DNA from 2 places in the Salinicola sp. MIT1003 genome. Region 1 is predicted to be linked to the other one. Evidence: predicted binding sites of a transcription regulator. Region 1 holds the regulator's gene; the other holds the start of a gene.
What was found. The regulator FliA, encoded in region 1, starts transcription of late flagellar genes. The targets are predictions, from matches to a motif close to CTAAAGTTNNNNNNNNNNCNGCCGATA.

Region 1 (14,803 bases):
TGACGAGTTGAGCCTCGTCATGGAGCAGTCCTTCCTTTTCGATCACGGCCTGGCATTCGACAGCGCCCGGATGTTGAGCCACGTCTGGGTGTTGGGGCAACATACGCTGGTTGCGTTGCTGCCTCTGTTTCTGTTGTTCACGACCGCGGCGATCCTGGGGCCGACGATGCTGGGTGGCTGGCTGATCTCGGCGAAATCGCTTCAACCCCAGCTGAGCAAGCTGAACCCGCTCAAGGGTTTGAAGCGCATGTTCTCGACGCAGGCGTTGGCGGAACTGGCAAAGGCCATCGCCAAGTCGATGCTGGTTGGTGGCGTCGGCGTGGCGTATCTTTGGTCGCAGCACGGTACGCTGCTTGGCCTCATGGAAATGCCGATCCAGCAGGCGCTGGCCACGGCGATGCGATTGGCGGCCGTGGGATGTGCGCTCATCGTGACCTCTTTGATACTGGTTATCCTGATCGATGTTCCCTATCAGCTCTGGAGTCACAGCAAGAAGCTGCGCATGAGCCGCGAGGACATTCGCCAGGAACACAAGGAGAGCGAAGGCGACCCGCACGTCAAGGGCCGCATACGTTCCCAGCAGCAGGCCATGGCGAGACGGCGGATGATGAGCAAGGTACCGACCGCCGACGTGATCGTGACCAACCCGACGCACTATGCCGTGGCGCTGAGCTACCAGCAGGATTCCATGTCCGCTCCTCGGGTCGTCGCCAAGGGGGCCGATCACGTCGCTGCCAGGATCAGGGAACTGGGCGACGAAAATCGCATACCAAGGCTGGAGGCGCCGCCGCTGGCACGCGCCCTGTATCATCACGTCGATCTGGAACAGGAGATTCCCGGCGACCTCTATACGGCGGTTGCCGAAGTCCTGGCCTGGGCATTCCGTCTCAAACAGGTCGAAACCGACGGTGGCGATATACCGCCAACCCCCCGCGACCTGCCCGTGCCGCCAGAGCTCGACGAAGCGGCGTCAGATTCATCCAAGGAGAGTGAATGAACGCGCTCACCCAGTGGTTCGGTCAGCGCAAATGGCCGGCAGAAACGCAATACAAGGTGCTCGCGGGCCCTGTACTGATCATCATGATCCTGAGCATGATGATCCTGCCGTTACCGCCATTCGCGCTCGACCTCTTCTTCACCTTCAATATCGCACTGTCGATCATGGTGCTGCTGGTCAGCATGTTCACGGAAAAGCCGCTGGATTTCGCGGCGTTCCCGGCGGTTCTGCTGTTCTCGACGCTGCTGCGACTGTCGCTGAACGTGGCATCCACCCGGGTGGTGCTGATGGAAGGGCACGAGGGGGGCGATGCCGCGGGCAAGGTGATCGAGGCCTTTGGCGAGTTCCTGATCGGCGGCAACTTCGCCGTCGGCCTGGTGGTGTTTCTGATTCTGGTGGTGATCAACTTCATGGTCATCACCAAGGGTGCCGGGCGAATCGCCGAGGTGGGCGCGCGCTTCACCCTGGATTCCATGCCCGGCAAGCAGATGGCGATCGATGCCGACCTCAATGCCGGTCTGATCGGCGAGGAAGAGGCTCGCAGGCGGCGTACCGAGATCAATCAGGAGTCGGAGTTCTACGGCTCCATGGACGGTGCCAGCAAGTTCGTCCGCGGCGATGCCATGGCGGGCCTGCTGATCATGGTGATCAACCTGATCGGCGGGTTGATGATCGGCGTGGCGCAGCATGGCCTGCCATTCGGCGAAGCCGTGAAGACCTATACCCTGCTGACCGTGGGCGACGGCCTGGTCGCCCAGATTCCGGCGCTGGTGATATCGACGGCGGCGGGCGTCACGGTATCGCGCGTCAATACCGATCAGGACGTCGGGCAGCAGCTGTTGAGTCAGCTGTTCAACAACCCGCGGGTCATGTTCCTCGCGGCTGGCGTCATGGGGCTGCTCGGTCTGATCCCTGGCATGCCGAACGTGGTCTTCCTGCTGTTTGCCGTGATCCTGGGATCGCTGGGCTGGTGGATGTCCCGACGCGAGCAGGTCAAGGCCGTGCGCGCGGTGGAAGAAAAGGCACCGCCGGCAGTGCAGGAAACGCCGGAGGCGAGCTGGGACGACGTGCAACTGGTCGATACCCTGGGCCTGGAAGTGGGGCACCGCCTGATCCCGCTGGTAGACCAGCGCCAGCAGGGAGAACTGCTGGGACGCATCAAGAGCGTGCGCAAGAAGTTCGCCCAGGATGTCGGCTTCCTGCCGTCGGTCGTCCATATTCGCGACAATCTCGAACTCAGCCCCAACACCTACGTGATCACCCTGAAAGGCGTGGAAGTCGGTCGTGCAGAGGCATTTCCGGGCAAGTGGCTGGCAATCGACCCGGGCCAGGTTTCCGGAACGCTGGACGGCACCAAGACCCAAGACCCTGCATTTGGCCTGACCGCCTACTGGATCGATACGGCGCAACGGGAACGGGCCCAGATCTACGGCTATACCGTGGTGGACGCGAGCACCGTGATCGCCACGCATCTCAATCATCTGCTGCATGAAAACGCCGGTGACATGCTGGGACGCGCCGAGGTTCAGCAGCTTCTGGACAAGGTGGCGGAGCAGCAGAAGTCGCTGGTGGAAGACGTCGTGCCCAAGCTGCTGGCGCTGACGACGTTGCAACGCATCCTGCAGAACCTGCTTGCCGAAGACGTCCCGATCCGCGACATGCACACGATTCTCGATGTGCTGGCGGAGTACGCGCCGCAGCAGTCGGATGCCAATGAATTGACCGCGCTGGTGCGTGTTGCGCTGGGCCGGGCGATCACCCAGCAGTGGTTCCCGGGACGCGAGCCGATGCATGTGATGGGGCTGGAGCCGCGGCTGGAGCAGGTCCTGGCGCAAGCGCTCAACAACGGTGGGGCGCTCGAACCGGGGCTGGCCGAAACACTGATGCAGCAGACCGCCGCCGCGGTGGAGAGACAGCAGAACCGTGACGAACCGACCGTGCTGGTCGTTCAACACGGCCTGCGGGCGCTGCTGGCGCGTTTCCTGCGTCGCCAGATCAAGTCTCTGGTCGTGCTTTCCCAGGCTGAAATTCCCGACGATCGCAACTTGCGAGTCACGACGACCATCGGGGCGCCGTCGTCATGACGGTCGGTATTCGACCGGTGAGGAAGAGAGCGCTATCTGCGGTGTCGACGGTGGCGTTGCTGCTGCGAACGTCTTCCCTGGTGCCGAGAATGCGCGCAATGATCATTCGCATGCTAGGCGGGGCGATTGCCATGGGACGGCCGGTCGTCATAGGTACGGTTGCCATGGGTACGGTCGTCATAAGTACGATCGCGCCGGCTTCGGCGGCCCAGAGCACCTGGGTAGGCCAACTGCCGCGCCAGACGGTCGTGGTGTCGGAGCGACCCCTGGAAAGTGCGCCGATCACGCTGCCGTCATCGGCGGAGCAGGCCGAGATCGCGGCCGTTCGTTGGGTATTCGAGACCGATGCGCCCGCGCCGACGTTGAAGACCTGGCTCTGCCATGGCCAGCTCTGTCTACCGCTGGTTCGATCGCGAGGCGAAACGCAGCGCTTTGCGGGGCGGGCCGCGTCCCTTCCGTTCCGGCTGCGTTTCCTGTGGCCACCGGGAAAGCATGCCAGTGGCGATCGGGTGATCACCGGCGGGCAACTGATCGTCGACTATCGCCAGTGAGGCTGACAAACAGCCGAAATAGCCACTGGAAAACAGGCAGTTTGCCGCCTTGGCTTGGCGTCCGCGCGGCATAATGGGTATAGGTCATGCCCCCATGACCGTAAGGTGTTTTGCACGAGGCCATTCGATGTATACCGCACAGGGCAAAATCGATCAGCACGCATTGATTGAGCAGTACATGCCGATGGTGAGACGCCACGCGCTCTCCCTCCAGGTGCGTCTACCCGCCAGCGTGGAACTCGATGATCTCGTTCAGGCCGGCATGCTGGGCCTGCTGGACGCCATGGGGCGCTACGACAATTCACACGGCGCGAGCTTCTCGACCTATGCCAATCAGCGCATTCGCGGCGCGATGATCGATGAGCTGCGTAGTCGTGACTGGATGCCGCGCAGCGTGCGGCGAAACGCCCGGGCGCTGGATCAGGCCGTGCGCCGGCTAGAGCAGCAGTTGGGGCGGGCGCCGGATGAACGCGAGATCGCCCAGGAGATGGGCATATCCCGGGATGACTATCATCAATTGCTGATCGATGCCAACAACGGTTTTCTGCTGACGTACGACGAGAGCGACACCGAAAATGGCGTCGCCACGGTCGCGGAAGGCAGTCTGCCATCGCCGCTGGAGGCACTGCTCGATGCGGACAACCGTACCAAAGTGATGGCGGCGATCGATGCCTTGCCGGAACGGGAAAAGCTGTTACTGGGGCTCTATTACCAGGAAGAGCTCAACCTGAAGGAAATCGGCGCCGTGCTCGGCGTCAGCGAATCCCGCGTCTGCCAATTGCACAGCCAGGCGGTAACGCGTCTGCGAAGCCGTCTGAACCACTGAACGCCTGAATCACTGATCGCCTGAGCCACGGATCATCTGATTCCCTGATCGACGTCCGGCTCCCGGCCGAAGCCGGAATCTCTGCCCACCCGCAAACACGCAAACATTCGATGGCACCCGAGCGCCTATCGAGCCCGGCATGGCGACTTTGTCTGACTACATTGCCATGCAGGTTCGATAGGCGCTCTGTCGTTGGGCGCTGCTCTGTCGTTGGGCGCTGCTCAATCGTTGACTGGCGACGTCGTCGAGACTGCGCGGATATCGGCGGCGATCTGCCGCGCCACATCGTTCCACACGGCACCGAGAGTGCGCACCAGGGCAGGATAGCCGTCGTCGCTCAAGGGTTGCGTGACCTCGAAGTGACGCTGCGCCACCAGGTCGTTGCCCTCGTGAAGCTGCCATTCCCCCGATGCCACGGCCTGACCGTCATAGCGGCCCTGGAACTGGTCGACACTGAGCGTCAGTCGTTGCGCACCCGCTTCGCTGCGGGCGGTGTTCAGGACCACGACATTCGGCAGATCCGCCGCCAGCGATTGCCGCAGACGGCGTGTCAACTGCTGCCCCAGCGACTCGGCCCACAGGTTCTGGTTGGCCGCGTTGAGTTCGATATCGCTGGTCTGCATGACGATCCCTTCCTGGTCGAGGTAGCTGGCCACCTCGACAGGACCGACCGCCAGCGCGGGCGCTTGCAACGAAGGCTCACCCGTCTGCTGCGGACTGTCGGTCTTCGGCAGGGTATATCGATTGGTCGGCGTCGATTGGGCAGCACAGCCGGCGATCGCCATAGTGGCGATCGTCAGCAGGGCGGTGGCGCCAACTCGGCGCCAGCGAGACAGGGACGACTTCATCATTGGGGAGCCCTCGGCACGGGATCGGTTTGGACTTCACGGTCGAAAATCAGCGCGTTGGGTTTTTCGCTCAAGGTCTTGGCGACCGGCTGCAGATCCCGCATCAGCACCTCCAGCTGCTTGAGCGTGTCATTCAACTGACGATACCCCGAAGAACCGGCAGAGAAACCATTCAGCGTATTCTGGAGTTCTTCCAGCGTGTCATTGAGACTGCCTGGCAACTGCTGCGTCGCGGGATCGGAGACGATGGCATTGACCGATTCGGCGATCTGACGCACTTGCTCGAGCGTCTGCTGGGAGGTCTGCATGGTCTCGTCCAGGCGATCGAGAATCGGTTCGACCTGCAGCTCGTTGAGCTTGTCGAGCAGATTGGAAACCTTCTGCTCGATCTGTGCGAAGCCGCCGGAAATGGTCGGGAACACCGGCTTGCCGTCGAACGTCATCGCCTCGTAGGGAGGCGCGTCGTCGCTGAAGTTGAGATCGACAAACAGCGCGCCCGTCAGCAGGTTGCCCGCCTTGAGCGTGGCGCGCAGACCGTACTCCTTGAACATGGTCTCGAAGCGGTTCCGAACCTCCTGGTCGTCGATATCCGTATTGATATCCTCGTTGCTTTCCAGGCGCTGCGGTTCGATACGAATCAATACCGGAATCGCGAACTGGGTCAACGAATCGGGTTGGGGCGCGGTGAAGTGCCAGGGCACGCTGACCACGGTACCCACCCGGACGCCACGATATTCGACGGGCGCGCCGCGGCTGAGCCCACGAACGGTATCGTCGACCAGCAATACGTATTCGATGTACTGATCGTAGGTGCCTTCACGCGCGCTCTCTTCGTTGTTGTAGAGCGTATAGGTCGCATCCTGCTTGGCGGGGTTGCCACGCGTGATGTCTTCCGGCACGCCAAAGGTCACGCCGCCACTGATCAGCGTCTCGAAGGAGTCCAGGTTGACGTTGACGCCCTCGGAATCGAGCTGCACGTCGATGCCTGACGAGCTCCAGAACCGCGTGGTATCGGTAACCAGACTGTCGTAGGGCGCCTGAATGAAGATGCGGTGGCGCATCTCCCGCTTGTCGGGATCGAAGTCGGTACTCTCGACGCGACCGACGGTATAGCCCTGATAGGTGATGGGATCCCCGGCGCTGAGCGAGTTGCCCACCTGGCTCACCAGGTTGATGCGCAGACCCGGGGCGTCGGGCGGCGCGACCGGCGGCTGCTCGAGCACGTCGAAACTGTCCTGGGGCTCTTCGCTCTTGCCCGGCGCGAGCTGGATGTACGCCCCCGAAAGCACAGTGTTCAGGCCGCTGATGCCTTCGCGTCCGATACGTGGCTTGACCACCCAGAAGCGTGTATCGCTGTTGAGCATTCTTCCCGCGTCGTTGGACATGCGCGCGGTGATGACGGTATGCGAAAGGTCCTCCGACAGCCGCACGGCCTCCACGTGCCCGACCTGGACGTTGCGCGTCTTGATCAGCGTCTTGCCGGCTTCGATGCCCTCGGCATTCTTCATGTTCAAGGTGATCAACGGCCCGCGGCTGGAGAAATTGTCCCAGACCATCCAGGCGCCAATCAGCGCGGCCAGCAGCGGCACTATCCAGATCGGGGAGAGCCGCGATTGCGACACCCGTTTGGCGCGTTGCATCGAATCAGGCATCGTCGACTTCCTTGACAGGCGAATAGGGGGATTGTCGCTTGAGCGCGGCCGGCATGGGAGGCTGCATGTTGCGCGCATCCCAGATCAGGCGCGGATCGAAACTGATGGCGGCCAGCATGGTGATGACGACCACGGCGGAAAAGGCCAGCGCCGCTGGGCCGGGCGTGATCGACAGCAATGACCCGGCATCCACCAGCGACACCAGGATGGCGACCACGAAGACATCGATCATCGACCAGCGGCCGATCAGCTCGGTGATGCGATAGAGCGTCTGACGCTTGTGCTTGAATCGGGATTCCCCGCTGCGCCGGACCGTGACGCAGAGCCAGGCCAGCGCGAACACCTTGCCGATCGGCACCACCACGCTGGCGGTAAAGATGACCAGCGCAATCGGCCAATCGCCATGACCGAGAAAGATCAGCACACCGCCAATGATGGTCGAAGGAGTCGAATCGCCCAGCGATGTCGTGGTCATGATCGGGTAGAGATTGGCCGGGATATAGCACAGGGTCGCGGCAATCAGCAGGGCCCAGGTCTTTTGCAGGCTATGCGGGCTTCGAAAGCGCAGCGGTTCGCCACAGCGTATACAGCGGCCACGGCCGAAGTGGCTTAACCGGGTGACCAGCCCGCAGGTCGGGCAACCGGCGAGATCCTGCTCGGCCGCCGGTTGGCCGGGGCGGCAGCCCTCCGGTGCCAGCGGCTCTCCCGCCAGCGAGAACCACATCCAGTCGGTATCGATCGAGCGCATGGTCAGCAGCAGCAGCAGGGCATAGACGCAGAAAGACCAGAACGACAGCCCCAGGTCGACCGATGCCATGCCGGCGATCTTGATCAGGCTGACGAGGGCGCCGATCACGAAGACATCGGCCATCATCCAGGGACGCAGATGCGTGAGCGCACGCGCAATGCGATAGCTGCGGGGCAGCGGGCGACGTTGCAGCAAGCCGAGATGCAGCCAGATGACGGCGAACAGATAGACGGCGGGCAATATGACGATGGTCAGCAGTACGAGAATGCCGACGAGCGGTTCGTGCAGTGCTACCAGGCTGGAGGACGTATCCGCCAGCTGGATGGCGTTGCTGACACCGCGTGACTCGAAGCGAATGAACGGAAAGCAAAGCGCTGCCAGCAGGGCGATCAAGGCGCTGATGGCAAACGCAAGGCTGCGTTCGGCCGGACGAAAATGGCGATGACTCAAGGTATGGTCGCAACGCGGGCAACTGGCTCGCTGGCCGGGATGCAGTGGCGGCAGCGCGACCAGCAAGTCACATTCGTGACAAGCGCGAAGACGGCGTCGCGTACGCCAGGGCGCAAGGGAAGTCGCCTTTTCGGTGCCGTCGTCATTCGTGCCTGATGCCAAAGCAGTACCTAACACGGAAACAGAATTGAGGAAGCGTCACGCTGCGTAAACGGCCATCTTACTCGAATACATACGCGCGTGCATGTTTATCGGTGGCCGTTTCGACGGCAATGCCGTCGCTGAAAAATACCCGATAGTTCAGTCGTTTGGATACTCTAGTTCAGTCGTCTGAACACTATGGTTCAGCCGTTTAAACACTTCAGCCCAATCGTCTGGACACTATAGTAGGTGATGACCACTTTGCCGAAGAAGTACAATCACCAACATTTCGTTTCTCTGCCATTTTTTCCGGCGGGGTAGGATGCCAGAAAGCCGATGAGTGGCTCGTTCGTCGCGAACCGGCAGCGGGATGCAAGATGATCAACGCCCTGGATGGCATGGGCGATGAACACGATTGATGAAAACACGAACGATTGATGAAAACACGATTGATGGAAACAAGGAGAGCATGACGTGTGGATGGCGCTAGGGGCGATTGTGGCCGGTCTTGTCGTACTGGTGTGGAGCGCGGATCGCTTCGTGGATGGGGCGGCTGCTACCGCTCGCCATCTCGGGCTGCCGCCGCTGTTGATTGGCATGGTGGTGATCGGTTTCGGCACCTCCGCGCCCGAACTGATGGTCTCCGCGCTGGCGGCCGTCCAGGGGAACCCCGGCCTGGCTTTGGGTAATGCCTATGGTTCGAACATCACCAACATTGCCCTGATCGCGGGCCTGGTGGCGTTGATCAGCCCGTTGACCGTGCATTCCCAGGTGATTCGCCAGGAGCTGCCGGTGCTCGGCGTGATGACGCTGATCTCGCTCTGGTGCCTGTACGACGGTGTGATCTCACGCATCGATGCCGTCATCCTGCTGTTGCTGCTGGGTGGATTCCTGGGTTACAGCATCTGGCGCTCGCGACGCCCGGGGACCAAGGATGCCTTGCAGACCGACGTCGAAGCCGATGCCGCAGGGCAAGACATGTCGCTCAAGCGCAGCGTGGTCTGGACGCTGGTCGGGCTGGTGCTGCTGATCGTCAGTTCGCGTTTTCTGGTGTGGGGCGCGGTGACGATCGCCGAGGCGTTCGGCGTCAGCGATCTGGTCATCGGTCTGACCGTGGTCGCCATCGGTACGTCGTTGCCGGAGCTTGCCTCTTCCATCAGTGCGGTGCGCAAGAACGAACATGATCTGGTGATCGGCAACGTGGTCGGCTCCAACCTGTTCAATACGCTGGCGGTGGTCGGGCTGGCCGGCGTGATCCAGCCCATCGGCGTCGATCCGGAAGTGCTGGTTCGGGACTGGCCCGTGATGGCCGCGCTGACCCTGGCCCTGCTGGTATTCGGCATCGGGATCAAGGGGCAGGGGCGGATCAATCGTCTGGAGGGCGCTTTGCTGCTTGCCAGTTTCGTGGCCTACACCGCATGGCTGGTCTACAGCGTGATCGGCGCACGGTAGGTGATCGGCATGTGGGGCAGGTGTTCGACACGTGAAAGACGATAGACTAAGGCCTGTCCTTCAGGCGTGAGCGTGCCAGGGGGCCAGCCCGCCCAGCGCCTCCTGGAGCGGCGTCAGGTCGTCGCAGGAAGCCGGCGCATGGGGCTGGTGGTCGATGCGTATGCGCTCGCGGTCGGGGAAAGACGCCTCGAGATGCTCGATCCAGGGGCGTTGCTCCTCGCGCCAGTTGGCGAGCCATTGACTGTCGACTTCGGCGGGCAGGCACTTGTTGATGACCACGGCGCCGACGTGCAGGCCGTGGCTTTCCAGCAGCTCGCGGGTGCGTGCGGTTTCCAGTGCCGGCAAGCGTTCCGGGTTGGCGACCAGAATCACCGCCGAATGCGCGGGGCAGGTCAAGTGCTCGCGGGCAGCGGCGAGGCGTCCGCGGCGGCGCATCAGCGTTTCCTGAATGGGATCGTCGACGACCTCGCCGTCGCCGAGCCATGCCTTGTAGTCGCTGCGCACCTTGCGCCGGCGTTGCATCAATCCTTCCACCCAGGCGCCCATGATCTCGGGGAGTGCCAGCAAGCGTACCGTGTGCCCGCCGGGCGCGGTGTCGAAGATCAGCCGATCGTACTTATCGCCGGTATCCAGCAACAGGCCGACCAGGGCGTCGAACAGGGCGGCTTCCTCGGTGCCGGGAGCGTGCCGTGCCAGATCGAGCTGGCGAAACACCGTCGCGCTACGCTCGCCGCTGACCAGAGGTCGCAGCGTGGCCTTGACCTGTTCCAGGTAGCGCTGCGTTTCATGGTCGGGGTCGAGTTCGACGACATCGAGGCCAGCCTGCATGCGCGTTGGTGTCGGCCCCGGCGCGCGTCCGAACAGGTCGGCCAGGTTGTGCGCCGGGTCGGTGGAAACCAGCAAGGTACGCCAACCGGCCGCCGCGCAGCTCAGCGCGTAGGCGGTGGCGCAGCTGGTCTTGCCGACACCGCCCTTGCCGCCGAAGAAGAGGCTCTTGGCCATGGAAAATTCCTCGTTGGACATGCTTCTAGCTAACCGCTAACCGCTAACCGCTAACCGCTAACAGCAGCGAAAGCCCGCCAGGGGCGAACGTGGCATGCCCTGGCGTGTGTGCCACTCGTGAAAGCGGTCGAGCATGTGCGGGTAGAGCTCCAGGGTCATGTCGCTGGCGGGGTTGGGGATGCCCATCATGTCGCAGAAGCACAGCAGCATGAAGAGGTCTTCCTCATCCTGCAGCTCCCGGGCGATTTCGCGGCGATGCGGCAAGCTCAGGACCGCATCGTAACCCTGGATCGCGCGGTGTAACCGTGATCGCCACAAGGCGATCACGGAACCCTTGTCGTCAGCGTGACTCATCGGAGCTCAGCGATTGCTGCTGCGGAGCCACGTCACCCTGGCGGAAGCTGCGCGACGCCTCGAGCAGAATCCACAGCGTGAACACCATGATCAGCCCACCGAAGGTGAACAGCAGCCAGTTGCGATCGGCATCGCCGAAGCCCGACCAGGTGAAAATCACCTGTTGCCCCATGGCCCACAGTGTCATGACCAGCAGGAACAGCATGGGTGCCAGGGTGTAGATCACCGGACGGCCCTGCCGTTTGAGCCATACCGAGACCAGCATCAGCGTAATGCCGGCCAGCAACTGGTTGCTGGTGCCGAACAACGGCCACAGCAGGTAGCCGCCCGAGCCGAAGCCGTTGGGGCCTTCCGGCAGGATGACCAGCGCGGCGCTGGTGACGACGGCGATGCTGGTCGCGACGTGCTTGCGAGCGATCACCGGCATGCCGTACTCGTTGCCCAGCTCGGCGATGATGTAGCGCATCAGGCGCACGGCGGTATCCAGGGTGGTGGCGGCGAAGCTCACCACGATCACCGCGATCAGGGTCGACCCTACGTGCGCGGGAATGCCGAGATTGCTGGCGAGCTGCCCGGCGCCGCGCACGAACGAGCCCAGGCCGTTGGAGCCGGCCGCGGAAAAGCTCGAGTAGGTCGCGGTGAAATCGGCGCCGGAAGCGAACAGGGTGCCCACCGCGATGATCGCGATCATCGCCAGCATGCCCTCGCCCAGGGCGCCGCCATAGCCGATCATGCGAGCGTCGGTCTCCTTGTCGAGCTGCTTGGACGTGGTGCCCGAGGCGACCAGACCGTGGAAGCCGGAGATCGCCCCGCAGGCGATGGTAATGAACAGCAATGGATACCAGCTGATGTCCGCTTCACCGTTGATGCTGGGCGCGGTCATTTCCGGCGCGCCGAACAGCAGCCCCAGATACAGCAGCGCCAGGCCGACCACCAGCTGATGCGAATTGATGTAATCGCGCGGTTGCAGCAGCTTCCAGACGGGGAGCGTCGAGGCGATGTAGACGTACACCATCAGCACCACGATCCACACCAGGAAGGCCATCGAAGTGCCGTTGAAGCCGCCGACGACCGGTGCGTCAGGGCCACCGAACCAGCTCACGAGGTCGAACTGCAGCCAGGGCACTTCGCTGGCCAGCAGCACTGCACCGTACATCACCGCCAGCGCGATCACCGATGGCAGCAGCATCGAGCCCGAATGACGGTAGACGCGATAGCCGATCCACACGGCGAGCGGAATCTGGATGAAGACCGACAGCACACTGGCCGGAAAGGTGATGAACAGCTTGGCGATGACCCAGGCGAAGACCGCGTTGACCATCAGCACCAGGATCAAGATGATGAACAAGAACAGCAGCTTGGCGCGCTGCCCGATCAGCCGGTTGGCCAATGTGCCGATCGAGTGGCCCTTGTGGCGGTTGGAAAGTACCACCGCCCCGAAGTCATGCACCCCGGCGGCGAATACGGTGCCCAGCACGACCCACAGGATGGCCGGCAACCAGCCCCAATAGATCGCGATGGCCGGCCCCACGATGGGCGCTGCACCCGCGACCGAGGTGAAATGGTGGCCCCAGAGAATCCACTTGTTGGTGGGGACGTAGTCGACGCCGTCACGATAGGTATGCGCCGGGGTTTGGAAATCGGCGTCGAGTCGGTAGATGCGTTCGGCGATGAACTTCGAATAGAAGCGATAGCCCATCACGAAACACACGGCGCCAAACAGGGCGATCCAGATAGCGTTCATGCGCGTTCCTTGATTGTTATGGCGAGCGTGGAACGGACCACGCCCACGTGCGTTGTTGTGGTACGTCTACCCTACCGAAGAAGAGAGGCGCGCTCCGTTAGACGAATGCATCAGGCGCGAAGGGGGTAGGGGTATTCGAGGCGTCCCGCCGGCGCGGTAGGCACGCGATCAATGATGCTGGCGATCGAACCGCAAGGCGCTCCTCAGTGCGATCTGGCCAATGATGGCAGCGGTGGCGAGCACCATGGCTGCCGCCTGCGCCGGGTTGTCTCCCAGCCCGGCAAGCCCGGTGCAGAGCGCGCCGATACCCATCTGCGCGAATCCGTAGAGGCCGGCCGCCGAACCCACGACCCGAGGATTGACGCCGACGGCCAGCGTCAACGCCGTCGGCCCGGTCATGCCCACGCCGAAGGTGAACAGCAGCATCGAGGCTTCGAGGGTGACGACCGAGGTCCAGCCGGCGAGCACGATGGCCAGCATCGATATCCCGCCGGCCAGGCTCAGAAAGCTGGCCGACAGCATCAGGCGAACCAGCCCGATGCGATGGATGGTGCGGTTGGTGATGAAATTGCCCAGCGAGATGCTCAGGATCAGCAGCGAAAGATAATACGCCACATGGCTTGCCGGCTTGCCCAGTTGTTCGACGAAGATGAACGGCGCCGAGGCAACGAAGGCAAACATCGCGGTGGTGACACAACCGCCGCCGATGGCATAACCGATGAAGGCCGGCGAGCGGATCAGCGTCCGGTACTCATGCGCCAGGTTGGGAAGGTCGACCCGGCCGCTGGGCTTCGCCGTCTCCGGCATCAGCCGCCAGACGAACAGCAGGTTGCCCACGCCCATCAGGCACAGCGCCAGCAGCACGGTGCGCCAACCCAGCGTAGCGGTCAGCAGGCTGCCGATGAGCGGCGCCATGGCCGGCCCGATGGCCACGACCAGATTGAGCACGGCCAGCCGTTGCACGGCGCGGTCCGGCGCAGCGGTATCGCGGATCATGGCGCGCCCCAGCGCCAGCCCGGCGCAGCCGCCGAAGGCCTGGAAGAACCGCGCCGTAATCAGCGTCTCGACGCTTTGCGCCTGCCAGGCGACGATCCCCGCCACGCTGTAGATCAGCATGCCCAGCATCAGGGCCGGTCTTCGGCCCAGGGCATCGGACAGCGGTCCGTAGAAGAGTTGGCCGATTGCCAGCCCCAGGATGTAGAGACTGATGGTCAACTGCATCTGGGCGTTGTCGGCGCTCAGCGCCTCGCCGGCAATGGGCAGTGCCGGCACGAAGATATGCATGGCCAGCGTACCCGCCAGCGTGATGAGCACCAGCATCCATAGCGCTGGCACCGCGCGTGCCGGCGTGGCTTGCGTAGCGGAGGAAGACGTCGAAGTGGCGGGGTCGGTCACGAAGCGCCTCGTGAAGTGACAGTGGTTGGCGAGCGATCGAATAGCACAGTAGCCATTAGGACCTTACGCGATTCGACTTTGTATGACTATTTGACCAAAGCCTTGCGTCTGACCGGAACGCTTGCGCGTCGCCGAAGCGCTTGCATATCGTCGGCAAGAGCCTGGTTCACGAACAGCACCCGGCGAATGGAGGGATTCCGCCTGGAGCAGCGAGGGCGGGCGAGGAGAGAGGCGGGTAGGCGGATTCGATCTGACAGATTGTCGCAGAGATGAATTCCATGGAGGCCATGACGTCGCACTCGGTAAGCCTCGAGGCTGGTCGCAAGCCCTCACCATTGGCGCCTTTCGGCACTATTGCCTAGGTTGTCTAGGGAGAAAAAGGGAAAGGTCGGCGCTGGCATGCGACATCAGGACACGGCGGCCGACGGGAGCACTTTCCTTATGATGTAAAGCGATGTTAAGCATCGACGGCTGCAATGGTCGTTCGACGGGCAAACAGAACGAAGAAACATCTGTCGTCGGGGCATGAGGGAACCGCTGCCCTGAACGCTTGCGAGGA
Region 2 (14,803 bases), on a different contig from region 1:
TCTTCGCATCCGGTGTCGGTCGACAGCTTCTTCAGCGCCGCCCAGCGTCGCCAGCTACGCATGATCGCCGGCAAGGTGCTGATGGATCGCCACGCCCCGGAGGCGCTGACCGACGACACGCTGGGCGGCGTGCGCGACAGCGAACGCCTGATCGCCGACTGGCACGGCCGCGATCGGCTCAGCTACACCCTGACGCCACGTTTCGCGCCGACCTCCACCCGCGAGCAGCTCGACGCCGTGGGCGGCGTGCTGCGCAACGCTTCGGATCTCTATCTGCAGACTCACCTGTCCGAGAATCGCGGCGAGGTCGCCTGGGTGGCGGAGCTGTTCCCGGAAAGCCGGGACTATCTCGACGTCTACGAGCGGTACGATCTGGTCGGGCCGCGCAGCACCTTCGCCCACGGCATTCACCTGAATGACGAGCAGCGTCGGCGGCTGGCCCAGCGTGGCGCCAACGTCGCCTTCTGCCCGACCTCGAACCTGTTTCTGGGCAGCGGGTTGATGGATCGCCTGGCGTGTCGGGACGCGGGGCTCGCGACATCGCTGGCCAGCGATGTCGGTGGCGGCACTTCGCTCTCGGGGTTCGGCACCCTGCAGGGCGCCTATCAAGTCGGTGCTCTGCTCGGCCAGGCGCTGACCGGCTGGCAGGGGTTCTACCGTCTCACCCTCGGCAACGCGCGGGCGCTGCATCTGGATGACAGGATCGGCAGCCTGCAGGCGGGGTTCGAGGCGGATATCGTCGTTCTCGACCCTGAATCCACCCCGTTGATGGCGCGCCGCCTGTCGCAGACCAAGACCCTGTCGGAGCGCCTGTTCGCCATGATGATGCTGGGCGACGACCGCACGGTCGCGGCAAGCTGGGCCAACGGGCGCCTGGTTCACGACCGCGATGCGGTAGCGGCGTGACTCTCGATTTCTGACTCCCGATTCCCGTGCGCGCGTATCCCGCGGCTTCCTAGCCGATCGCTGCCTCCGGTAGCGGATAACGGCGGTCCGAGGTGCCGGCCTTGACCACCTGGCCCGGCACGTCGTGGCCGATCATCGCCGGCAGCAGTTCGGCGGCGATGATCAGCCGTTCGAGATCCACGCCGGTATCGACGCCCATCTGCTCGAACATGTGAACCAGGTCTTCGGTGCAGACGTTGCCGGTGGCGCCGGGCGCGTACGGACAGCCCCCCAGGCCGCCCAGCGAGGCGTCGAACCGGGTGATGCCGTTCTGCCACGCCACCAGCGCATTGGCTAGCCCCATGCCGCGCGTGTTGTGGACGTGAAGCGTTACCGGCAGCCACGGCCAGCGGCTCAGCGTCTCACGACAGAGATCGGCAATCTGGCGCGGATTGGCCATGCCGGTGGTATCGCAGAGGGAGATCCCCTGCACGCCCAGCGCCAACAGCTTTTCGGTGATCGAAAGCACCCGCTTGAACGGCACCTCGCCCTCGAACGGGCAGCCAAAGGCCGTCGAGATCGAGGCGTTGACGAACACATCGCTACCCTTGGTGATCTCGAGAATATTGGCGAAGCGCTCGAGCGATTGTTCCGCCGTCATGCGCAGATTGGCACGACCATGGCTGTCGCTGGCCGACAGCACCAGATTGATCTCGTCGACACCGCAGGCCAGCGCGCGCTCGGCCCCCTTCTCGTTGGGCACCAGCACGACATAGTCGACCCCCGGCACGCGCTCGATGCCACGCATGACCTCTTCGGCGTCGCGCAGGTTGGGAATCGCCTTGGGCGAGGTAAACGACGTCGCCTCGATCTTCGCCAACCCGGTACGGGACAGCGCGTCGATCAGCCGAATCTTCTCTTCCGTCGGCACGAAGCGCGATTCGATCTGCAGACCGTCTCGCGGCGCCACGTCATTGATGGCGACGCGGGTCTGGGTGTTCGTCCCGGTCATCGAATCGGTCATCAGATCACTCCTCTTTCACGCATTTTCGCCTGGGTTTCGCGGTCGATCCCCAGCTCGTCGAGCACATCCTGGGTATGCTGCCCCAGCGCCGGGCCGCCACCCTCGATCCGACCCGGCGTGCGGCTCAGTTTGGGCAGCACGCCGGGCACCTTGAGCGATTCGCCATCGCCCAGCCGAATGGTCTCGATCATCTCTCGCGCCAGATAGTGCGGATCGGCGACGATGTCTTTGGCCGTATAGGGGTAGCCCACCGGCACGTGAGCGCTCTCCAGCACGTCGAGCACGTAGTCGCGCTCGTGCTGCCGGGTCCAGTCCGCGATCGCCCCGTCGATCAGTTCGGCGTGGCGGCTGCGGCCATCGTTGTGGGCGAAGCGCGGGTCGTCGGCGAGATCCTGGCGGCCGATCGCCGTCATCAAGCGCTTGAAGATGCTATCGCCATTGCCGGCGATCAGGACGTACTCCTCACCCACGCCTTCGCCCGACGCGCAGGGATAGGCATTGGAGGGCGTGATGCCCGGCAAGGCGCTGCCGCTGGGCTCGCGGATCACGTCTGCGCCGTCGTATTCGGGGATCAGGCTCTCCATCATCGCGAACACCGATTCGTAGAGCGCGACATCGATGTACTGCCCCTGCCCGCTGCGATGACGCTCCTGCAACGCCAGCAAGGCGCCGATCACGCCGTACAGCGCGGACAGCGAATCGCCGATGCTGATACCCACCCGCACCGAGGGCTGGTCCGGGTGGCCGGAAAGATAGCGCAGCCCGCCCATCGCCTCGCCGATGACGCCGAATCCCGGGCGGTCGCGATAGGGGCCGGTCTGGCCGTAGCCGGAGATACGCACCATGATCAGGCCGGGATTGCGTTGACTCAGCGTCTCCCACCCCAGGCCCCACTTCTCGAGCGTGCCGGGGCGGAAGTTCTCGATCACGATGTCCGCCTCGTCGACCAGACGCCGCACGATCTCCTGGCCCTCCTCGGAGCGCAGGTCGAGTGCCAGCGAGCGCTTGTTGCGAGTCTGGACGTGCCACCACAGCGAAGTGTCGTCCTTGAGCACGCGCCACTTGCGCAGCGGATCGCCCGTTCCCGGCGGCTCGATCTTGACCACATCCGCGCCGAATTCCCCCAGCAACTTGCTGGCGAAAGGCCCCGCGATCAGCTGGCCCAGCTCCACCACCTTGAGTCCCGCCAGCGCCTGTGCATTGTCGCTGACCGCCTTGTCGTCGCCGGTCGCCATGTCGCTCTCCTCCGTGAATGTCCAACGGTGTCGAAACACCGCTAATGATGTGTCTTCTATCGATGGTCAGAGGTTGACCCAGCCGACGCGCGGCAACAATTAGGCGATCGTCAAGCTAGGCTTCGTCAGCGACGAACGCTACAGTAGGGCGTCAATCGCTCCGCTCCGATGCCAATCGCCATGAAACGACTCGACTTCGTCACCCTCAAGCTATTCGTCGCGATTGCCGATTCGCGCAGCCTGACCCGTGCAGCCGAACGCGAGCACCTGGCGCTGGCGGCGGTCAGCAAGCGGATCAGCGATCTGGAAACGCAGCTTTCGACGACACTGCTCTACCGGCGCCCGCGTGGCGTCGAGCTGACGCCCGCCGGCCACGCCCTGCTCCATCACGCCCGCCACATGCTCGACAGCCTCGATCATCTCAACGCCGATTTGAGCGAGTACAGCGTGGGGATCCGTGGCCACGTGCGCCTGCATGCCAACACCTCGGCGGTGATCGAATTCCTTCCCGACGACCTGAGCGATTTCACCGCGCGCTACCCGCAGATCCGCATCGACATGCAGGAGCGCTTGAGCCACGAGATCATCGCAGCGGTGCGCGACGGCCTCACCGATATCGGCATCTTCTCCGCTCATATTCCCGCCGAAGGATTGTCGATCCACCCCTATCGCCGGGATCGGCTGGTCCTGGTCACGGCCCGGGATCACCCGCTGGCCACACGCCAGCGCCTCGCCTTCGCCGAGACGCTGGATTACGACTTCATCGGCCTGGAGCAGGACTCCTCGCTTCACGCCCTGTTGCACCAGGATTCCCAACGTCTGGCGCAGCCGCTGCGGATGCGCATCCAGGTACGCAGCTTCGAAGGCATCTGCCGGATGATCGATCGCGGCATGGGCATCGGCATTCTCCCGGCCCGCGCCGTCGCCGCCTATCGGGAAAGCCTGTCGCTGGCGACGATTCCGCTGATCGACGAGTGGGCGGAACGGGAACTGGTCATCGGCGTCCGCGATCTGGAGGCCCTGCCGCTGATCGCCCGCCAGATGGTCGAGCACCTCGCCGGCGCCAGTTCGCGGGATCCCGGCCCCGATACTGATACTGACGCCGATGCCGATGTCGGTGCCGATGCCGAAGACGCCCGCAACTCGGCTTCCGCTGGTGTTACGACGAAGGTGTAAACCCTTCGAAAAGCGCGAAGGCTCGCTTGTTCAAATGCCAATTTTTCCCGCCGACGCCGCTCGCTAGAGTCCTCTCGAGACACACCGCTGCGCCATGTTCGCTGTCGATCGATCGTGAGCAGCGGCCAGAAGGCAACGAGCAACGAGCAACGAGCGAAAGCGCAGCTCGATAACAACACGAAGAGGAACACGCCATGACCCCACGTAGCCTGAAAACGCTGATCGCCGGCGGCCTGCTCTTGAGCGCCGCCAGCACTTCCCAGGCCTTCGAGCAGAGCGGCAAGGTAGACTGCATCGCCCCGGCCAATCCCGGCGGCGGCTGGGACTTCACCTGCCGCTCCGTCGGCCGGGTGCTCGGCGATCTCGGTCTGGTCGACGGCAACGTGCAGACCACCAACATGCCGGGTGCCAGCGGCGGCGTCGGCTTCTCCCACGTGGTCCAGAAGCGCGCCGGACAGGAGAACCTGATCGTCGCCGCCAGCACCGTGACCACGACAGGCCTGGCACGCGGCCAGTTCCCGGGAATGAACGCCGGCATGGTCAACTGGATCGGCACGCTGGGAGCGGACTACGGCGTGATTGCGGTCGCCGCCGACTCTCCCTATCAGTCGCTCAATGAAGTCATGGCAGCGCTCAAGGAAGACCCGCGCGCGCTGACCTTCACCGGCGGTACTGCTTCCGGCGGCTGGGATCACCTGAAACTGCTGATGACCGCCAACGAGGCCGGCGTCGATGATCTGGCCCGCATCGCCTACCTGGGCTACAACGGCGGCGGCGAGGCAGTGACCCAGACCCTGGGCGGCCATGTGGACGCCTTCACCGGCGACATTTCGGAGGTGGTCAGCTTCATCGAATCCGGCGACCTGCGCCCCCTGGCGATCCTCTCCGAAGAGCGCCTGCCCGGCAAACTGCACCAGTGGCCGACGGCACGCGAACAGGGCATCGACACGATCGCCCCCAACTGGCGCGGGTTCTACATGCCGGCGGACGTCTCCGAAGACGCCTATGAGTGGTGGGTGGACACCGTCGACACGCTGTACGCGAGTGACGAGTGGAAAGGCGTCATGACGCAGAACGGCCTGATGCCCTTCGAGATGCATGGCGAAGCCTTCACCACGTTCGTCAACGACCAGATCGCCCAGATCGAAGACATCTCGCGCCAGATCGGGCTTTCCCAGTAACCGTAACCTGCCCCACGCGCTCGCTCGGGTTCCCGGGCGGGCGCGTTTGCCTGCGAGCCGCGAAGGCTCTCGAACAAAACTGCCTGCCGCGACGAAAGTTGTAGCCAAACCGCCTACGCTTGAATGAATCGATCCTCGTCATCAACAGGCTCATTCATGAATGCATCGGTTACCAATGCAGCGTTTATCAATACCCTGATCGTGCAGTGGCTTGATGCGCTGCCTTTCTGGATCATGGCAGCGGCCATCATCGGCGTGACCATCGTCGCCCACGTACTGCTCAAGTACATTCACTTCCGCCTGCGAAGGCTCAACGACAGTCGTCTGCATCTGATGAGCACGACGGCAATCGCCATCCACCCACCGCTGGTTGCCGTCCTGTGGACATACGGATTGTTTGGCGCGGCGTATTTCCTGATTCCGCCAGCCGTGCAGGGTCACTCGCTGATCATGACGGCGGCGCACTTCTGCGCGGCGCTGCTGGGTGTATGGCTGCTGGTGCGAATGTCACGACGTCTCGTCAAGGTCATGGATCGCTGGGCCGGCCGGCGCAAGTCGATGCTGGAACGCTTCCTGGTGCCGTTCATGGTGAGGTGCCTGGCAGTACTGATACCCATCTTCGTCCTGTTCTCGTTGTTCCCGATTTTCGTCACCTCGGTACGCCTGGACACGGCGCTGCACAACCTCGCCAGCCTGATCCTCATCGCCAGCATCGCGGGCATACTGATCCACGGCGTCAACATCAGCGAGCGAGCGCTGAGCGAACGCTACCGCTTCGGTGACGAGGAGGACGCTATCGCACGCAAGGTGCATACCCAGATCACCGTGCTGCGCAAGTTGATCAACTTCATCATCATCGTTCTGGCCGTCGCCTCGATGATGATGGTGTTCGAGAAAGTCCGCCAGCTCGGCACCAGCATTCTGGCCTCGGCAGGCATTCTCGGTGTGGTACTGGGCTTTGCCGCGCAGAAGGTGTTGGGCAACCTGATCGCCGGCATCCAGATCGCGCTGACGCAGCCGGTGCAGCTGAACGACGCGGTGATCGTCGAAGGCGAATGGGGCTGGGTCGAGGAGCTGACGCTCACCTATGTCGTCGTGAGATTGTGGGACTGGCGGCGGCTGGTCCTGCCGATCACCTATTTCGTCGACCACGCGTTCGAGAACTGGACACGCCGCGACAAGGACCTCATCGGAACGGTCATCCTGTACGCGGATTACCACTTGCCCATGGAGCCGCTGAGAGAGGAAGCGCAACGTCTGGCGGAAGCCTCGCCGTTGTGGAACCGCCGCGTCTGCGTCGTGCAGACACTGGAGATGACCGAGCGCAACAAGCAGCTGCGCGTGCTGGTCAGCGCCACCGGCGGGCCCAACACGTTCGATCTGCGCTGCGCGATCCGTGAAGGGCTGATCGATTTCATCTGCCGGCACTACCCGGAGTATCTCCCCACCGTGCGTCTGCAGATGCCAATGCGCAACGGCGGCAACGAACCTCAGCCGCCGCTGGCGGAAGCCATGGGCGACAACGCGCTACCCAATGACGCCGACGGCCAGCCGAATTCCTGAGTTCGATCCTGATGTGCAATTAGAGTTCTGACGTTCAAGTAGCCCTCAAGTGGCACTCAAGTGGCGCTCAATCGCGATGATAGGCGTCGTCGAAGCGCTCGATATCGTCTTCGCCGAGATAACTGCCGCTTTGCACTTCGATCAACTCCAGCTCGATCTTGCCGGGATTCTCGAGGCGATGAACCACGCCAAGGGGGATATAGGTGGACTGGTTCTCTTCCAGCAGGAATATCTCCCCGCCGCGCGTCACCCGAGCGGTGCCGCGTACCACGATCCAGTGCTCGGCACGATGGAGGTGCTTCTGGAGTGACAGCCGGCCGCCGGGGGTCACCCGGATATGCTTGACCTGATACCGCTCGGCGGCATGCACGCCATCATAGCTGCCCCAGGGGCGATGAACACGGCGATGCTGGTCCCACTCGGGGCGATTCTGGCGCTTGAGCGTTTCCGCGATGACCTTGACCGCCTGCGCGGCGTCCCGATGCGCGACCATCACCGCGTCCGGCGTCTCGATCACCAACAGATCGCGTATGCCGACCGCCGCCACCAGACGGCTGTCGCTGTGAATCAGGCAGCCGTTCACGTCGTCGGCGACCACATCGCCGCGAAGCGCGTTGCCGTTACCATCCTTCGGGGAGATCTCCCACAACGACTGCCAGGAGCCCACATCCGACCAGCCTGCGTCGAGCGCAACCACGCTGGCGTCCGCGGTATTTTCCATCACGGCGCAGTCGATCGACTCGGCGTCACAGCCGACGAAGGGCTCTGCCGCGACCCGCAGGAAATCGAGATCGGCCTGGCGCCCTTCCCAGGCTTTCGTGACCGCCTCCAACATCGCCGGACGCTGCTGCTCGAGTTCCTGCAGGTAGCGGTCCGCTCGCATCAGAAACATGCCGCTGTTCCACAGGTAGCGGCCGCTGGCGACATACGCCTGTGCGGTCTCCGCATCGGGCTTTTCGACGAAGCGCCGGATCGGCATCGCCTCGGTGCCGGACGCTTCGTCCGGCTCGATGTCGATACCGGTCTCGATGCCTATTTCGATATAACCGTAGCCGGTCTCCGCACGGGTCGGCGTCACGCCGAACGTCACCAACCTGCCCTGCCTGGCCGCTGCCTGCGCCGGCACCATCGCCTGAATCAGCGCCTCGGGGCTGGCGATCGCATGATCGGCCGGCAATACCAGCATCAGCGCAGCCGGATCACGGCTCATGGCCTGCAACGCAGCCAGCGCGATGGCCGGTGCGGTGTTGCGCATCGCCGGCTCGAGCAGGATATCCGCCGACCAGCCCGCTTCACGCAACTGCTCGGCCACCAGAAAGCGGTGCGCCTCCTGACAGACGACGATCGGCTCCGCGACATCCAGAGGCTCGAAGCGCGCCAGCGTTTCCACCAGCATGCTGCGCGCCCCCGTGATCCGGAGGAACTGCTTGGGATGGCTCGCCCGCGACATCGGCCACAGGCGAGAGCCGGAACCGCCGGCCAGGACAACGGGAATCAGCATGGGCACATCCTTGGCTTTGCTGTGGTGGAAGAGCGCTCGACGCTATCGAGCCTAGCGACAAAAAAGCCCGACACCAAACGGTATCGGGCTTCAGGCGATGACATGAAACTGCCTGGCTTCAGTGGGCCTTGCGCTGACCGACCTGCAGCGAATCGCCACGCCCCACCGCGAAGTAGAGCAGCCCGGCCGCGCGGACTTGTGCCGGCTCGAACAGGTTGCGCCCGTCCACGATGACCGGGGTCTTCAGCGTGCGCTGCAAGTGGGCGAAATCCACCGTGCGGAAGGATTTCCACTCCGTGCAGATCACCAGGGCATCGGCCCCGTTCAACGCCGCGTCGCGCCCATCGGCCAGCATCAGGTCGCTGCGTTCACCGTAGATGCGATGACATTCTTCCATTGCCTCCGGATCATAGGCCTGAACCTTGGCACCCGCCGCCCAGAGCGACTCCATCAGGTGACGGCTGGGCGCTTCGCGCATGTCATCAGTATTGGGTTTGAACGCCAGCCCCCAGACCGCCACCGTCTTGCCTTCCAGCTGCCCATCGAATGCCTGGTTCAGCTTGCCGAACAGGGTCGCCTTCTGGCGGTCGTTGACGGCTTCGACGGCATTGAGCAGTTGCGGGTCGTAACCGATCTGGCTGGCAGTTCGCGCCAGCGCCTGAACGTCCTTCGGGAAGCAGGAGCCGCCGTACCCGCAGCCGGGATAGATGAAGTGGTAGCCGATTCGCGGATCGCTGCCGATGCCACGGCGAACCTGTTCGATATCCGCTCCCAACCGCTCGGCCAGGTTGGCGATCTCGTTCATGAAACTGATCTTGGTCGCCAGCATGGCGTTGGCGGCGTACTTGGTCAGCTCCGCGCTGCGCACGTCCATGAACATCAGCTTCTCGACGCGGCGGTTGTACGGGGCATAACACTCCCGCATCAACGACTTGACCCGATCCGACTCGGTGCCCACGACGATACGCGCGCCATGGGTGAAGTCCTCGATGGCTGCGCCTTCCTTGAGAAACTCCGGGTTCGAGCAGACATCGAAGTCCAGCTTGGCGCCACGCTCGGTCAGGGTGCCGGCGATGGCTTCATGAACGCGGTCCGCCGTACCGACCGGCACCGTGGACTTGTCGATCACGACCTTATAATCATCCATGTACCGACCAATGGTCCTGGCGACCGCCAGCACATACTGCAGATCGGCACTGCCATCCTCATCGGGCGGCGTGCCCACCGCGATGAACTGCAACGTGCCGAACGCCACCGCCTCCGCCGCATCGGTCGTGAACGATAGACGCTGCTGGCCGACGTTCTCGATGACCAACGTTTCCAACCCGGGTTCATAGATCGGAATCTCGCCCTGCTTGAGGCGCGCGACCTTTCCTTCGTCGATATCCATGCACATGACTTCATGGCCGGCATCAGCCAGGCAGGCGCCAGTCACCAGGCCCACATATCCGGTACCGAAAATCGTGATTCGCATTGCTATCCCTTCAACCGTCGTATGCAATCAGCGTGTAAAAAGCGCGGCTGACCGCGCTTGGTGCCCATTTCAGGCCTCATGGTAATCGGTTTTTGCCGACATGGCCCGAATCGCCCGGGGAACGCCAGTACAGCGTGAGGAGTCCTGCCACGATCAGGTTGTGCACGTAGATACCCGTCCAGAAGGAGAGATAGGACTCGAACTGATTGACCACCAGCCAGTAAAAGAAGAAAGCCAGCGCAAACAACGCCACGTCGTTGGGCATGTCGCCGCGCTTCCAGGCTTTCCAGCTGATGACAGCAACCCATGCGACCAGCGCGCCCATCACGGCCAAGCCGAGCACGCCATAATTGACCAGTGTCTCCAGCAGGAAATTATGCAAATGGCCGAAGTGCGCTTTCACGAACTCGGGAAGCCACGACGTATGATCGATGACCAGCTCGCGCCCATTGCTACCCCATCCCAGCCACGGTCTTTCAGCGATCCAGTGCGTAGCCGCGACCCAGGAATGAATCCGAATACCGATGCTGGTATAGGGGAGCGTATCCAGCTTCCCGGAGAGCAGCTGCGCGATGACCTGATCCTCGGTGAACACCCGGTCAGTCAGCACATGCCCGAACGAAGCGGCGACGATCCCGCCAGCCACCACGAGAACAACGCCAATGGAAATCGTCGTTCGGTTCCATAGACGGACCTGGTAACGCTTCCTGGCGTACCATCCGACCACTGCCAATGCAACGACCGAGGACACCAGCAGCGCCAGCCAGACGGCTCGAGTCTGACCGAACAGGATCCCCACCAGTGTCATCAGCGTCAGCCCCAGCCAGAGGCATGCACGCCCCCATCGAAGCCCGCCGGACCAGCAGAAACGCCTGGCAAAGGCCATGAGCCCAATCAGCGCGACCCCAAACAACATCGAGGCATGCTGATTGTTCTGGATGCCAAAGCCGACGCGCTCGCCCTGCAGGCCAGCGGCCCATGAATCACGCCCTTCTGGGAAGATCACCGTCGTCAGCAGGAACGCCAGGAGCGCCAGCCCCCAGACCCAGAAAACATGGCGGAGACTCCCACGCAGCCACCAGGCAATGGCAATGAAAATAAAAAGCTTCGCCATCCGCTCGGTATCCGGGTTGGGCCTGGCCCACTGGGGATGATCGGCAATGGCGAGCCACCAACTGAGAAGCTGCACCAGGCAGATCGCAACCAGCAAGCCCAGGGCAGCGCTCCTTCGGCGCCAGCCACCAAAAATCAACAGGGAAACCAGCCCTAGAAAAGCCATATAAGGCTCGATGACATCTTTCAGCGGGTGCGCTGCAATACCCAGAGCGGCGTATACCAATACCAGTGCAAACCCCAGCCGCCAGAGACTCTTGGGGCAATCCCAACCCATGCCGTTACCTCACAAATTGAAAACAGAGCAACATTAAACCGCGCCCACCGGGTCCCATGTTTTCCGGTAGGCAGCGAGGTTAATGAACCCTCGATAACTTGTCAGCAGAATAATATCGGGATCTTACCGGGGGCGGCTTTCGATGGGTTGCCGGTCTCCCGACGCCCGAGCAGCAGGCGCCATGCCCTGCCTGAAGCCATCGCAGCGCCTGGAGACACCGCCGCCGCTGCCTTGGCTTCACCGCATCCCTGGCGAATGAAAGCAAAGCGGCTTCTCGATGGTTTCTTCACCGCGAATTCAGTAGAACGAGCAAAACAGAGAACCGCATGGCGCTGGGCTGGTTTTATCTCACGGTCTTCCTCAACGCCGTTATCTCTCGTTTCCCGTTAATATCCTGACGGCAGACAATCCGGCTTGATGACCCTATCGATAACAAGACATGCACCAGTGGAGACACTGAGCGCCTCGGCAGTCTCAGAAAGAGTTAAAACCCAGTTTAAAACCGACCCGCCGTCATCGAAACAAGCCATCTCGCCGGATAATGAGACTTATCGAATTCTCTTGTACTCCAGTAACGTGCTCAGCATTTCATGCACACAGCTCTGGCTCAACGCGTACTCGGCCATCAGGCTGTGCAGGCGTTCCTCGAACGCCGGAAGCGTATTTTCCGGCTCCGCTTCTACCGATCGACCGGATCGAGACCCACCGTCGAGATCACGGAGCGCCTGGGCAAAAGCATCATCGAGTTCACGAAACTTACGGAGTTTTTCACGTTCATCCATCGTGCGAGGCATAATAATTAATTGGGATCCTGAAAAATGGCCCGAAACGGGCCGCAACAAGCCTGATTAATAAATAGTTGTGACTAGCGTAGAACGGAATGAATAATTTGCTGCCGAAAAATAATCGATGACTATCCAAAGAGCCAGCCCAGTCTAGCCAAATTCGCCTCAAAAATCACCAAAGCCGCCCCCGTTCAGGCAAGCCAGTGAATCTCATTCCGCCTCGGCTATCAAGCCCAGGCGGCTTCGAACGGGTTGGAGAGAAAGATCTGTAACGGAAGGTCTGTAACAAAAGGCCTACTAGGAAGACCTGTAGGGAAGGACCTGTTGCGGCTCCAGCCCCCCGGACCGTCCAGATCGCCAGCGATACCGCAGGCCAGATCAACGCCACCACGAAAGCAGCATCACGGAGACCGGGCGCGTCCGGGCTATCGAACGCCACCGGAGCGGAGCGCCATACGATGAAACGCCACATCACTATAGATCGGCGCCGGCATCGCGCCTTCCACACGGGGCATGGCCGAAGCCGGGGCTACCCAAGTGGCTTTCTGCGCCCCGCTTCACGCCAGGCAGCCAGGCACTTCTCGAAGGCCGAATCCATGCTGCGCACACGAACATCAAAAATTTCTCAAATGGGCCTAAAGCAAAATTGGGTAGCGCCGATAACAGGGGTAACGGCCACGGGGCCGTTGCAGCAGGATCCGGCATTACCTGCCATCGCGCAGCGGATCAGGCCCAAATTGCCCTCTCATGTGAGAAAGGAATACGACAATGGCAGTTATCAATACCAACATCACCTCGCTGATCGGTCAGCAGAACCTGAACAAATCAGCCAGTTCTCTCCAGACCGCCATGGAGCGTCTTTCTTCCGGTTCGCGCATCAACAGCGCCAAGGATGATGCAGCCGGTCAGGCCATCGCCAACCGCATGAGCAGCCAGATCACCGGCCTGTCTCAGGCACAGCGCAACGCCAACGACGGTATCTCTCTGGCCCAGACCACAGAAGGTGCGCTGAATCAGGTCAACGACAACCTGCAGCGCATCCGCGAGCTGACCGTTCAGGCGACCAACGGTACCAACTCGCAGGACGATCTCAATTCCATCCAGAACGAAATCAATCAGCGTCTAGACGAGATCAACCGTATCTCCGACGAGACGGGTTTCAACGGCACCAAGGTGCTCCAGTCTGATTCAGGGTTGAAAATTCAGGTCGGCGCGAACGACGGTGAAGCGATCACCATCAACCTGAAGGAAATCAATGCCGAAACGCTGGGCCTGACCGGCTTCAACGTCAATGGCAAGGGCGAAGTTGACAACACTGCAGCTACCAAAGATGACCTGACCCTTGGCGGCTTTGAATCGCAGGGTGTCACCAACGGCGTTGAGCGTTTCACCAACGAGCTTCAAAATACCGCAGCGACCGCTAGCGATGTTCTGGGCAGTGTCTCTGACGGTGCTGAAATTACCTATTCAGGTAAGAACACCGGTATGGGGTCAGCGGCGACCGTAACTGGTGGCACCTATACTTATGACGCCAACTCCGATAGCTATAGCTTTGATGCTCAGGATGCTGCCTTCTCAGATGTGGCCAAACGCCTGATTCCTAGTGAAGCTGGCGCCACCAATACCATGACCATCAATATCGAAGATGGCTCAGGTGGTGGCACTCAGGATGTCGTTGTCGACAGTGATGGCAACCTGTCTTCTGCCGACACGGGCGACGCACTTTACCTTACCGCGGATGGGAACCTATCTCAGACCAATACGGATGGCTCTGGCGGTACACTTGCTCGTGCGACAGTTGATAGCGTGCTGGAAAGCATGGGAGCGCAGTCTGTATCTGCGCCATCAGCACCCACATCAAATGTTGTTACTGGCGCCAACGCTACTAACACTGTTACCTTTGGTGCACTTACAGAGGGCCAATCGGTCACGATTAATGACCTGACTTTCACTGCGGGTAAAGGTGGGGCAACAAATACAGAGGTCGCTAACGCATTCTCTACTTATCTTAACAATAATGATGCCACTGTTTCTCAGGGTGAATTTACAGGCGATGCTACTGGCTTCAACGGACTAACAAACATTACTGTCAGTTCGAACAGCAATGACCTAGTCTTCACTGCTAGCGGTGGTACTGGAGATGAAACAGTACTGGACGCTGCCAGTGTAGGTGATTCAACCACTGCTACTATTACAACTGACGGCCAAGCAGCCGGCACCGGCGGCAGCATCACTTTCAACGGTACCACGTATAGTGCCGACACTGCGAACGGTGCCATTGACGTAAAAGACGCCACTATCAGCGCCGACAAGCTGGCTAAACAGATGGAAGGCAGTACCTTCACCGTGAATGATGGAGGTAACGAGTTCGCTGTTGACGCCAATGGCAACGTTGATCGTAATTTGCAAGCACTGCAAATCACCACAGATTATGGTGATGGAACGGACGCGGCTAGCCTAGACGTCGAGTTCGGCAACATGAAGGCGGGGGATGCCTACACTTTGGATGGTGTCACCTTTACCGCAAGCCAAGACGTCACCGCCGAACAGGTAGCTAACGCTTTCGCGACAGCAATCAAAGATGGCGAT

Region 2: a site for FliA is predicted at 12,850-12,876, ahead of BC443_RS19185 (flagellin). Genes of this name have one in related genera too.

Annotation. Positions count from the first base shown of each region.
Region 1 is NZ_MCAP01000004.1:87,845-102,647, forward strand. It holds gene flhB (flagellar biosynthesis protein FlhB) at 1-997, shown strand, start outside; gene flhA (flagellar biosynthesis protein FlhA) at 994-3,081, shown strand; gene BC443_RS02215 (flagellar protein FlhE) at 3,171-3,632, shown strand; gene BC443_RS02220 (RNA polymerase sigma factor FliA) at 3,760-4,458, shown strand; gene BC443_RS02225 (ABC-type transport auxiliary lipoprotein family protein) at 4,680-5,309, opposite strand; gene pqiB (intermembrane transport protein PqiB) at 5,306-6,958, opposite strand; gene BC443_RS02235 (paraquat-inducible protein A) at 6,951-8,222, opposite strand; gene BC443_RS02240 (calcium/sodium antiporter) at 8,778-9,749, shown strand; gene BC443_RS02245 (ArsA family ATPase) at 9,810-10,751, opposite strand; gene BC443_RS02250 (cory-CC-star protein) at 10,809-11,105, opposite strand; gene BC443_RS02255 (carbon starvation protein A) at 11,092-12,849, opposite strand; gene BC443_RS02260 (multidrug effflux MFS transporter) at 13,018-14,244, opposite strand.
Region 2 is NZ_MCAP01000003.1:108,643-123,445, forward strand. It holds gene guaD (guanine deaminase) at 1-906, shown strand, start outside; gene BC443_RS01715 (hydroxymethylglutaryl-CoA lyase) at 956-1,909, opposite strand; gene BC443_RS01720 (CoA transferase) at 1,909-3,144, opposite strand; gene BC443_RS01725 (LysR family transcriptional regulator) at 3,325-4,320, shown strand; gene BC443_RS01730 (tripartite tricarboxylate transporter substrate-binding protein) at 4,515-5,501, shown strand; gene BC443_RS01735 (mechanosensitive ion channel domain-containing protein) at 5,658-7,064, shown strand; gene BC443_RS01740 (mannose-1-phosphate guanylyltransferase/mannose-6-phosphate isomerase) at 7,132-8,565, opposite strand; gene BC443_RS01745 (UDP-glucose/GDP-mannose dehydrogenase family protein) at 8,684-10,039, opposite strand; gene BC443_RS01750 (O-antigen ligase family protein) at 10,116-11,429, opposite strand; gene BC443_RS01755 (hypothetical protein) at 11,978-12,211, opposite strand; gene BC443_RS19185 (flagellin) at 12,983-14,803, shown strand, end outside.